2 regions of the Mesorhizobium sp. RCAM 05099 genome follow, and region 2 is predicted to be linked to the other one. Evidence: predicted binding sites of a transcription regulator. Region 2 holds the regulator's gene; the other holds the start of a gene.
The links. Region 2 encodes PhoB, which activates phosphate uptake and scavenging genes when phosphate is short. Its sites were predicted from a motif close to TGTCATNNANCTGTCAT; they were not measured.
Positions count from the first base shown of each region.

Region 1: a site for PhoB is predicted at 2,253-2,269, ahead of AC56QQ_RS02790 (PhoX family protein). Genes of this name have one in related genera too.

Region 1 covers NZ_CM185035.1:572,254-576,428, reverse strand. Annotated here, with positions in the region: gene AC56QQ_RS02795 (hypothetical protein) at 1-53, opposite strand, end outside; gene AC56QQ_RS02790 (PhoX family protein) at 196-2,187, opposite strand; gene AC56QQ_RS02785 (hypothetical protein) at 2,406-2,747, shown strand; gene AC56QQ_RS02780 (phosphatase PAP2 family protein) at 2,761-3,462, shown strand; gene AC56QQ_RS02775 (DMT family transporter) at 3,837-4,175, opposite strand, start outside.
Region 2 covers NZ_CM185035.1:1,198,086-1,202,260, reverse strand. Annotated here, with positions in the region: gene AC56QQ_RS05905 (ROK family protein) at 269-1,513, shown strand; gene AC56QQ_RS05900 (agmatinase) at 1,693-2,604, shown strand; gene phoB (phosphate regulon transcriptional regulator PhoB) at 2,618-3,307, opposite strand; gene phoU (phosphate signaling complex protein PhoU) at 3,327-4,034, opposite strand; gene pstB (phosphate ABC transporter ATP-binding protein PstB) at 4,060-4,175, opposite strand, start outside.

The DNA of each region.
Region 1 (4,175 bases), 630 kb from region 2:
CTGGCGATCTCGCCAGGCTTGAGCAGGCCACGGTCATAGACGGACTTCGGCATGGTGGGTCTCCTGGTCATGACCTAGGGCGCCACGTGTAAATTGCCAATCTTTCCCGAGGCTTGAATGAGTTCGTGCAAAAAGGAGGGGACTTCGGTGATCCGAAGTCCCCCCTTCAGATTGAAAATTGAAAAAGGGTTCGTGTCAGACGGCGATCTTGCCGCCGCCCTGTTTGGTGATCGCAACGACCGCCGGCCGCACCGGCATGTCGGGCTTGAAGTCGGGCCAGCGGGTCGACAGGTCCTCATAGTAGGACGGGCGGCCGAACGCCTCCCAGTCCTCGCCGCCGTCACCCGGATGCTGGACCGCGACGAAGGCGGTCTGATCGTCAGGCGCAAACAGCGGGCCGCACATTTCGGCGCCGATCGGCACGCGGAAGAACAGTTTTGAGGTCGCCCGCGCCGCTCCTTCGGTGTCGACCGCCCACAGGCCGTCGGTGCGGCCGGTGGCTTTCGGACCCTGGCCGTCGGTGGCGACCCACAGCCGGCCGGCTGAATCGACCGCGCAATTGTCGGGCATGCCGAACCAGCCATTGGCCGTCGTCGCCGTCGAGAAGGTGGCGCCGACATCGGTCACTGCCGGATCGCCACATTTCAGCAGCACCTCCCACTTTCCCCTGGCGGCAGTGAAATCGCCGCCGTCCTCCGAGATCTCGATGATGTGACCGAAGGCGTTCGCGGCGCGCGGATTGGCGGCATCGACCTGGTCGGCCTTGCGCTTCGAATTGTTGGTCAGCATGACATAGACCTTGCCGTTGACGGCATTGGGCTGGATGTCTTCGGGGCGGTCCATCTTGGTGGCGCCGAGCAGGTCGGCCGCGCGGCGCGTCTCGATCAGCACGTCGGCCTGGCTGGCAAAACCGTTCTCGACGGTCAGCGGGCCTTGGCCGAAGACGATCGGCAGCCATTCCACCGAACCGTCCTCGGCGAATTTGGCGACATGCAGCGTGCCGTCGTCGAGCAGGTCCTTGTTGGCGGCGTGGTCGCTGGCATTGAACCGGCCGGTGGTGACGAACTTGTAGACATAGTCGAAGCGCTCGTCGTCGCCGAGATAGAAGACGACGCGGCCATCCCGGGCGACGATCGACTCGGCGCCCTCATGCTTGAAGCGACCCATCGCGGTGCGCTTCCTCGGCGTCGAGGTCGGATCGTTGACGTCGACCTCGACGATCCAGCCGAAGCGATTGGGCTCGTTCGGTTCCTTGGCGAGGTCGAAGCGGTCGTAATGCGCCGCCCATTCATAGGCGCCTTCGGGAATGCCGAGGCGCTTGTAGTTGGCGGCTTCCTTGTGGCCCTCGGGCAGTTCGCCGGAGAAATAGCCGTGGATGTTCTCCTCGGACATCACATAGGTGCCCCAGGGCGTGACGCCGCCGGCGCAATTGTTGATGGTGCCGAACACCTTGGTGCCGGACGGATCGGCATTGGTCTTGACGCGGTCATGGCCGGCGACCGGGCCGGAGAGCGCCATTTCGGTGTTGGCGGTGATGCGGCGGTTGAGCTTGCCGTCGCGCACCACCTGCCATTTGCCCGAAACCTTGCGGATCTCGACGATGGTGCCGCCATGGGCCGCCATCTCGACATCGACCTGCTCCTTGCTGAGCGGCGCCTGCTTGGCCTTGCCATCGGCGATGGTGACGAGGCCCGGGAACATCAGATGCGGGTTGGTGTATTCGTGGTTGACCACCAGCAGGCCGTGTTCGGCCGAGCCGTCGATCGGGATATAGCCGACATAGTCGTTGTTGTAGCCGAACTGTTTTGCCTGGGCCTGCGCCGACTGTTTCGTGGGATCGAATTCCGGCGAATCGGCAAACAGCGGATCGCCCCAGCGCAACAGCACATCGGCATCATAGCCCGGCGCGACATGGTGCGTGTCGTCGATGCCCGCCTCGAGTTCGTCGAACGAGAAGGCGGAGCCTTCGGCGGCACGGGCCTTGTCGGCGCTGACCAGCGCCAGCGGGCTGACGGTGGCGGCGATCGCCGAGACGGCCAGCGAACCCTTCAGGAAACCACGGCGCGAGAATCGCGCGGCGATGATCTCGCCCATGGTGCGGTTGTCGGTGGCGTTGCTGGCCGGTCCTTCGTTTTCCTCGAGCCGGCTGGTGGCGAATCGGGTGTCGGGGGAGCGATGATCAGTCATGGGGCTGGCCTCTGGCTATTGGAGTGGCTGGAGCGGGATACGAGTTTGACCGATATAGCCAGCCGATCACATTTTCGTGACACCGGTCGCCACTTTCAACCGCCCACCGCGATCCGCGATCCGCCGTTCGGGCAAGAGGTCTGCTTGACGCGCCCGCGCGCTTCGGAAACAAGGTCTGCGACACACGCGGCGCGCGCCGCTTCGAGAGGGGACAGGGCGTGAGTTTTTCGGGGTTGCTGCAGCTCGGCTTTTCGACGGTGATCTTCCTGCTGGCGGCGACCGCCGCCAAGCAATGGGGACTGGCGCCAAGCCTGGGCAAGATCCTGCTGACGCTCGCGCTCTATTCGCTGGGCAACCTGATCATGCTGAGGCTGATCCGCGAGTTCGGCATGTCGGTGTCGTTCAGCCTCTCGGCCGTCATCCAGCTGGTCTCGGTGAACGTCGTGGCGCTGGTGTTCTTCGGCGAGCGCGTCAACGTGCTGCAGGCAACCGGCATCGTGCTGGCGGTCGCCGCCGTGGCGCTGATCACGCTCGGGCCCTATCTGCAAGCGCGATTGTAACGGCGAATAGCTGATGAAGAACGCCGCGAACGCTCTGCTCAACCGGCTCGAATTCCCCGTGCTGCTGGCCGGCCTGGTCATCGCCGGCGGCCTGTGGGGATTCGAGGAATTGATGGAGGTGGCGCGGGCCACCACGCCGCACGCCTTCGACACCGAAATCCTGCTTGCCTTCCGTCAGGCCGGTCAGCCGGGTGTCCCGATCGGTGCTCCATGGCTGGAGGGCGCGATGCGCGACATCACCAGCCTCGGCAGCGTCAGCGTGCTTGTGCTGATCACGGCGGCGACAATCATCTACCTGCTGTTGATCCGCCGCCCGGCAACGGCGTTTCTCATCTTCGTAGCGGTGGCCGGCGGCCAGGCGCTGTCGAGCCTGCTGAAGGTCGGCGTCGACCGGCCACGGCCCGAACTCGTCTCGCATCTGGTCACCGAGACCTCGCTGTCCTTTCCGAGCGGCCACGCCATGCTGTCGGCGGTGACCTATCTGACGCTCGGCTCGCTGGCGGCTCGCTTCCTGCCGGGCCGGACCACCAAGGTCTACGTGTTGTCGCTGGCGGTACTGACGACGCTGCTGGTCGGCATCAGTCGCATCTATCTCGGTGTCCACTGGCCGTCGGATGTGCTGGCCGGCTGGTGCGCTGGCTTCGTCTGGGCGATGCTGTGCTGGTTGGTGGCGCGGCTTCTGCAGCGACGCAAGGTGGTGGACGACGACGCCTGACCGGCAAGCTCGGCGTCAGATCATCCTGTTGATGACATGCCCGCAACCTGCCAGCAGCAAGATTATCGACACCGCGCATGCCGGCGTCATGAAAGCCTTCAGGATTCTCAACGGCTTATCCCTTCGATTTGTCGATGAAACGGGATCGCCGTCGAGTTCACGCGCCAACGACGACAATGCGACAGGCTAGCATGACAGCCGCACGCACCGCCATCTCGTCACAGCGTCATTGACAGTGGCGGGCAATCACCTGGAAATTGCGCCGAATGGATCAGCTGGCCCGCCTCGATTGGGTCGAAAGCTATTCGTGCGCACCGCGCGCAACTTCTTGGCTAACTTCCAAGCAAGCGGTGTACAGCGTCAGACATGCTTCCTTAAATCGCCGCCTCGATCGGCTCGGCAAGCTTCGGGTTGGAGCGCGCGGCGATCAGGCAGCCGGCGACGATCAGGCATGCTCCCGCCAGCGTGGTCCAGGCGGCCTGCTCGTCGAAGAAGAACCAGCCAAGCGCGATCGCCCAGATGAAGGCCGAGTATTCCGTCGGGATCAGATATTGCGCTTCGGCGCGCGCATAGGACCAGCTCATCAGGAATTGCCCAGCTAGCGACAGCACCGTCACTCCGGCCAGCGGCAGCCAGAGATTAGCCGGCAAAGCGACGGCGAGCCAGGGTGCGGCGAGACCCATTATGATGGCGACGCAAAGGTTCTGGAACAG
Region 2 (4,175 bases):
AATACTGATCCAACACCGGAACGCTGTCAACATCGATTCTGATGGATTTTGATGTCTCTCTGAATTTTTTTCGAGCCTCGGAATAAATAATGACAGGATAATTCGCTTCTGCCAGTATTTGGCTGGCGCATGTCGCCCAAGGGTGGGCAGCGGTTTCGGGACAACGACAGGCGCGGGAATGACGACCTGGGGCGCGACGCGCTTCAGGCTTCGCCGACGCCTTCGGAGGGCACGAAAGGCCGCGGCGACCGGGAGGATGTGAGAAAGCATGTCGGTCGGAATCCGCCACGACGATTTGCGCCGGCGCAACCGGGCAATGGTGATTGCGGCCGTGCGCCGCGCCGGACAGCCGTCACGCACCGAGATCGCCGCGACCACGGGCCTCTCCCACTCGACCATATCGGCGATTTCCTCCGACCTGATCGGCGAAGGCATCCTGGCCGAGAGCAAGCCGAGCGAGCCCGCTTCGCTGAAACGCGGCCGGCCGCAGGTCGGCCTCAGCCTCAATCCGGAAGCCGCGGCGGTGATGACCGTGGTGCTGTCTCTGAACTTCCTGTCCGTCGCCGTCATCGACTATGCCGGCCAGGTGATATCAGAGGAACAGCGCCGGCTGGAGACGCTGACGATGTCGCGCGACGCGCTTATCGGTGAATGCGTCGCCATCGTGCGACGCCGTCTCGAAGACCCCGATCTTGATGTCCGCAGCGTCGCCCGCATCGCGCTGGCCATCCAAGGCATTACCGACACCCGTGCTCGCGCCATGCTGTGGTCGCCGATCACGCCGCACACCGACATCGCCTTCGCCGACATCCTCGAGGACGAGTTCGGCATCCCCGCCACCATGGAGAACGACTGCAACATGATGGCGGTGGCGTTGCGCTGGCGCGATCCGCAGCGCTACCGTGATGATTTCATCGCCATCCTGCTCTCGCACGGCATCGGCATGGGACTGGTGCTGAAGGGTCAGTTGTTCACCGGCACCCATTCCTCGGGCGGCGAGTTCGGTCACATGATCCACCAGCCGAGGGGCGCGCTCTGCCGTTGTGGGCGACGCGGCTGCGTCGAGGCCTATGCCGGCAACTACGCCATCTGGCGCAACGCAAGGCAGCTGGGCGAGGACACCGAGCCGGTTGCCGATGTCAGCGACGCAGACATGCGCGCTCTGGCAGCCGCGGCCCGCGACAGCGCGGGGCCCGAGCGTGAAGCCTATCGCAAGGCCGGCGAAGCGCTCGGCTACGGCCTCGGCAGCCTGTTCGCGCTGATCGATCCGGCACCCGTCGCCATGGTCGGTGTCAGCGCCGCGGCCTTCGACCTGATCGAGCCGGCATTGCGCGAGGCCATAGCCCAGACCGCCGGCGGCCAGCATTCGGAATCGATTTCCTTCGACACCGAGCCGAACGAACTGCCGCTGATCCGCGAAGGCTGCGCCATGCGCGCGCTGACCTTCGTCGACCAGGAGATTTTCGCACCGGGCGCGCAAGCACGAACGGGCGCCGGAAAGAACGTTGCCTGAGGATCAGCGCATATTCTGAACGACCGGTCGACCTGAACCGGGCCTCACGATGGGTATGATGTCAGTTAGGCGCGCCAACTGTTAGGATGCTGTCTAATTCGACGCGCCCAGCCAATGCTCATCATCCCGCACCCTCAACACTGAAATTTCAGCTAAACCATCATCAGGACCACCAAGAAATGACCGCCTCGCCTCCCTTTCTCGGCTTTCCCGATCGGCTTGCCGATGGCCGTATCCCGCGCGCGGTGATCTTCGGAGCCGGCCACGGCAGCACCTATCCCGGCGAGGACAGCCGCGGCTATGCCTTGGCCGCCGACGCCATCCGCGTTGCGAGTCAGGGCGATGCCACACTCGTCGAGCACTGGGATTTCGATCTCGGCGGCCCGCTGTTCGACGGCAAGCCGGTCTGCTGCATCGACACCGGCGACATCCCGACCACCATGCATGACAATACCGGCAACAGGGCGCGGATCGAGGCGAAAACGCGTCAGGTTCTGGCATTGCCGGCCGTACCGATCCTGCTCGGCGGCGACGATTCCGTGCCCATCCCCTTCCTCGCCGGCTTTGCGGATCACGGGCCGGTCTGGATCCTGCAGATCGACGCCCATATCGACTGGCGCGACGAGGTGCATGGCGAGCGCTACGGCTATTCGAACCCGATGCGCCGCGCGAGCGAGATGCCGCATGTCGCCGGCATCGTGCAGGTCGGCATCCGTGGCGTTGGCAGCGCGCGCCTCACCGAAATCGAAGCGGCACGGCGCTATGGTAGCCGCCTTGTAACGGCCCGCGAGGTTCACGCCCAGGGCGTCGAAGCCGCTCTCCGGCATATTCCGGAAGGGGCGCGGGTCGTCGTAACCCTCGACTGCGACGGCCTCGATCCCGGCATCATGCCGGGCGTGGCGGCGCGTTCGCCCGGCGGCCTCGCCTACACCCAGGTGATCGATCTGATCGCGGGCCTCGGCAGGCGGGCCAGGATCGCAGGATTCGACCTTGTCGAGCTCTATCCTCCCGCCGACATTGACGGCCTGTCGGCCCTGACCGCGGCGCGCCTTCTCGTCAATGTGATCGGCACCGTCGTCCGGCAGGTTTGAGCCCGGACTGTCCCTAGTCTTCCCTGATCGCGTAACCCGCCCCGCGGATCGTGCGGATGACATCGGGCATGCGGCCATTGTTGACCGCCTTGCGCAACCGGCCGACATGCACGTCCACCGTGCGCTCATCGATATAGATCGTCTCGCCCCAGACATTGTCGAGCAGCTGGCTGCGCGAGAAAACGCGGCCAGGGTGGCGCATCATGAATTCCAGCAGGCGGAATTCGGTCGGTCCGAGCCGGATCTCGCTCTTCTTGCGATAGACCCGGTGCGACTCACGATCGAGCACGATGTCGCCAACCTTGAGCACGCTGGACAGCACTTCCGGCTTGGCGCGGCGCAGCAGCGCCTTGACCCTGGCCATGAACTCCGGTGTCGAGAACGGCTTGACCAGATAATCGTCGGCGCCTGTGGAAAGGCCGCGCACGCGGTCGCTCTCCTCGCCACGCGCGGTCAGCATGATGATCGGCAGCCGCTCGGTCTCGGGGCGCATTCTCAGCCGCCGGCAGAGTTCGATGCCGGAAACCGCCGGCACCATCCAGTCCAGCACCAGAAGGTCGGGAACGTTCTCCTGCAGCCGGATCTCGGCCTCGTCGCCGCGCGTCACCACCTCGACCTGATAGCCCTCGGACTCCAGATTGTAGCGGAGCAGCACACCCAGCGGCTCCTCATCCTCCACCACCATGATGCGTGGCGCGATCATCGGCTGCTCACCCCTGTCGTCATGCCGCCGGCGCGGACATTGCCGTCTCGTCCTGCTTCGGGCGATTGGCGGGCAGCTGTGTGCCGGTCAAAACATAATACGCATTCTCGGCGATGTTGGTCACGTGATCGCCGATGCGTTCGAGGTTCTTGGCGCAGAACAACAGATGCGTGCACGCGGTGATGTTGCGCGGATCCTCCATCATGTAGGTCAGGAGTTCGCGGAACACGGACGTGTACTTGACGTCGATGCGTTCGTCGTCGTTCCTGAGCTTGGCCAGCGCCGCCGCGTCGGCGGCAGCATATTCCTCGATCACGCCCTGCACCTGGATCAGCACCAGTTGCGCCATCGCATCGATCGAGTGCGAAAGGTCGCGAGGCGTGACGCTGAGGCCAACGGTGCCGACGCGTTTGGCTATGTTCTTGGCAAGATCGCCGATGCGTTCGAGGTCGCCGGCCATGCGGATCGAACCGACGACATGGCGCAGATCGTCGGCCATCGGCTGACGCTTGGCGATCAATGTGATGGCGCGGTCGTCGAGTTCGCGCTGGCGCGCGTCCATGATCGCGTCGTCGGAGACAACGCGCTGTGCCAGGGCGTTGTCGGAATTCAAAAGCGCCTTGGTCGCGCCGCCGACCATCGAGCCGGCGAGATCGCCCATATCGCTGATGAGCCTGCTGATCTGTCCGAGATCCTCGTCGAAAGAAGCGACTGTATGTTCGCCCATGATCTTAGTCCTCGTATGTCTGAGCTCAGCCGAAGCGGCCGGTGATGTAGTCCTGCGTGCGCTTCTCGCGGGGCGACGTGAAGATCTTCTCGGTGCGGTCGAATTCGACCAGTTCGCCCAGATACATGAAGGCGGTCTGCT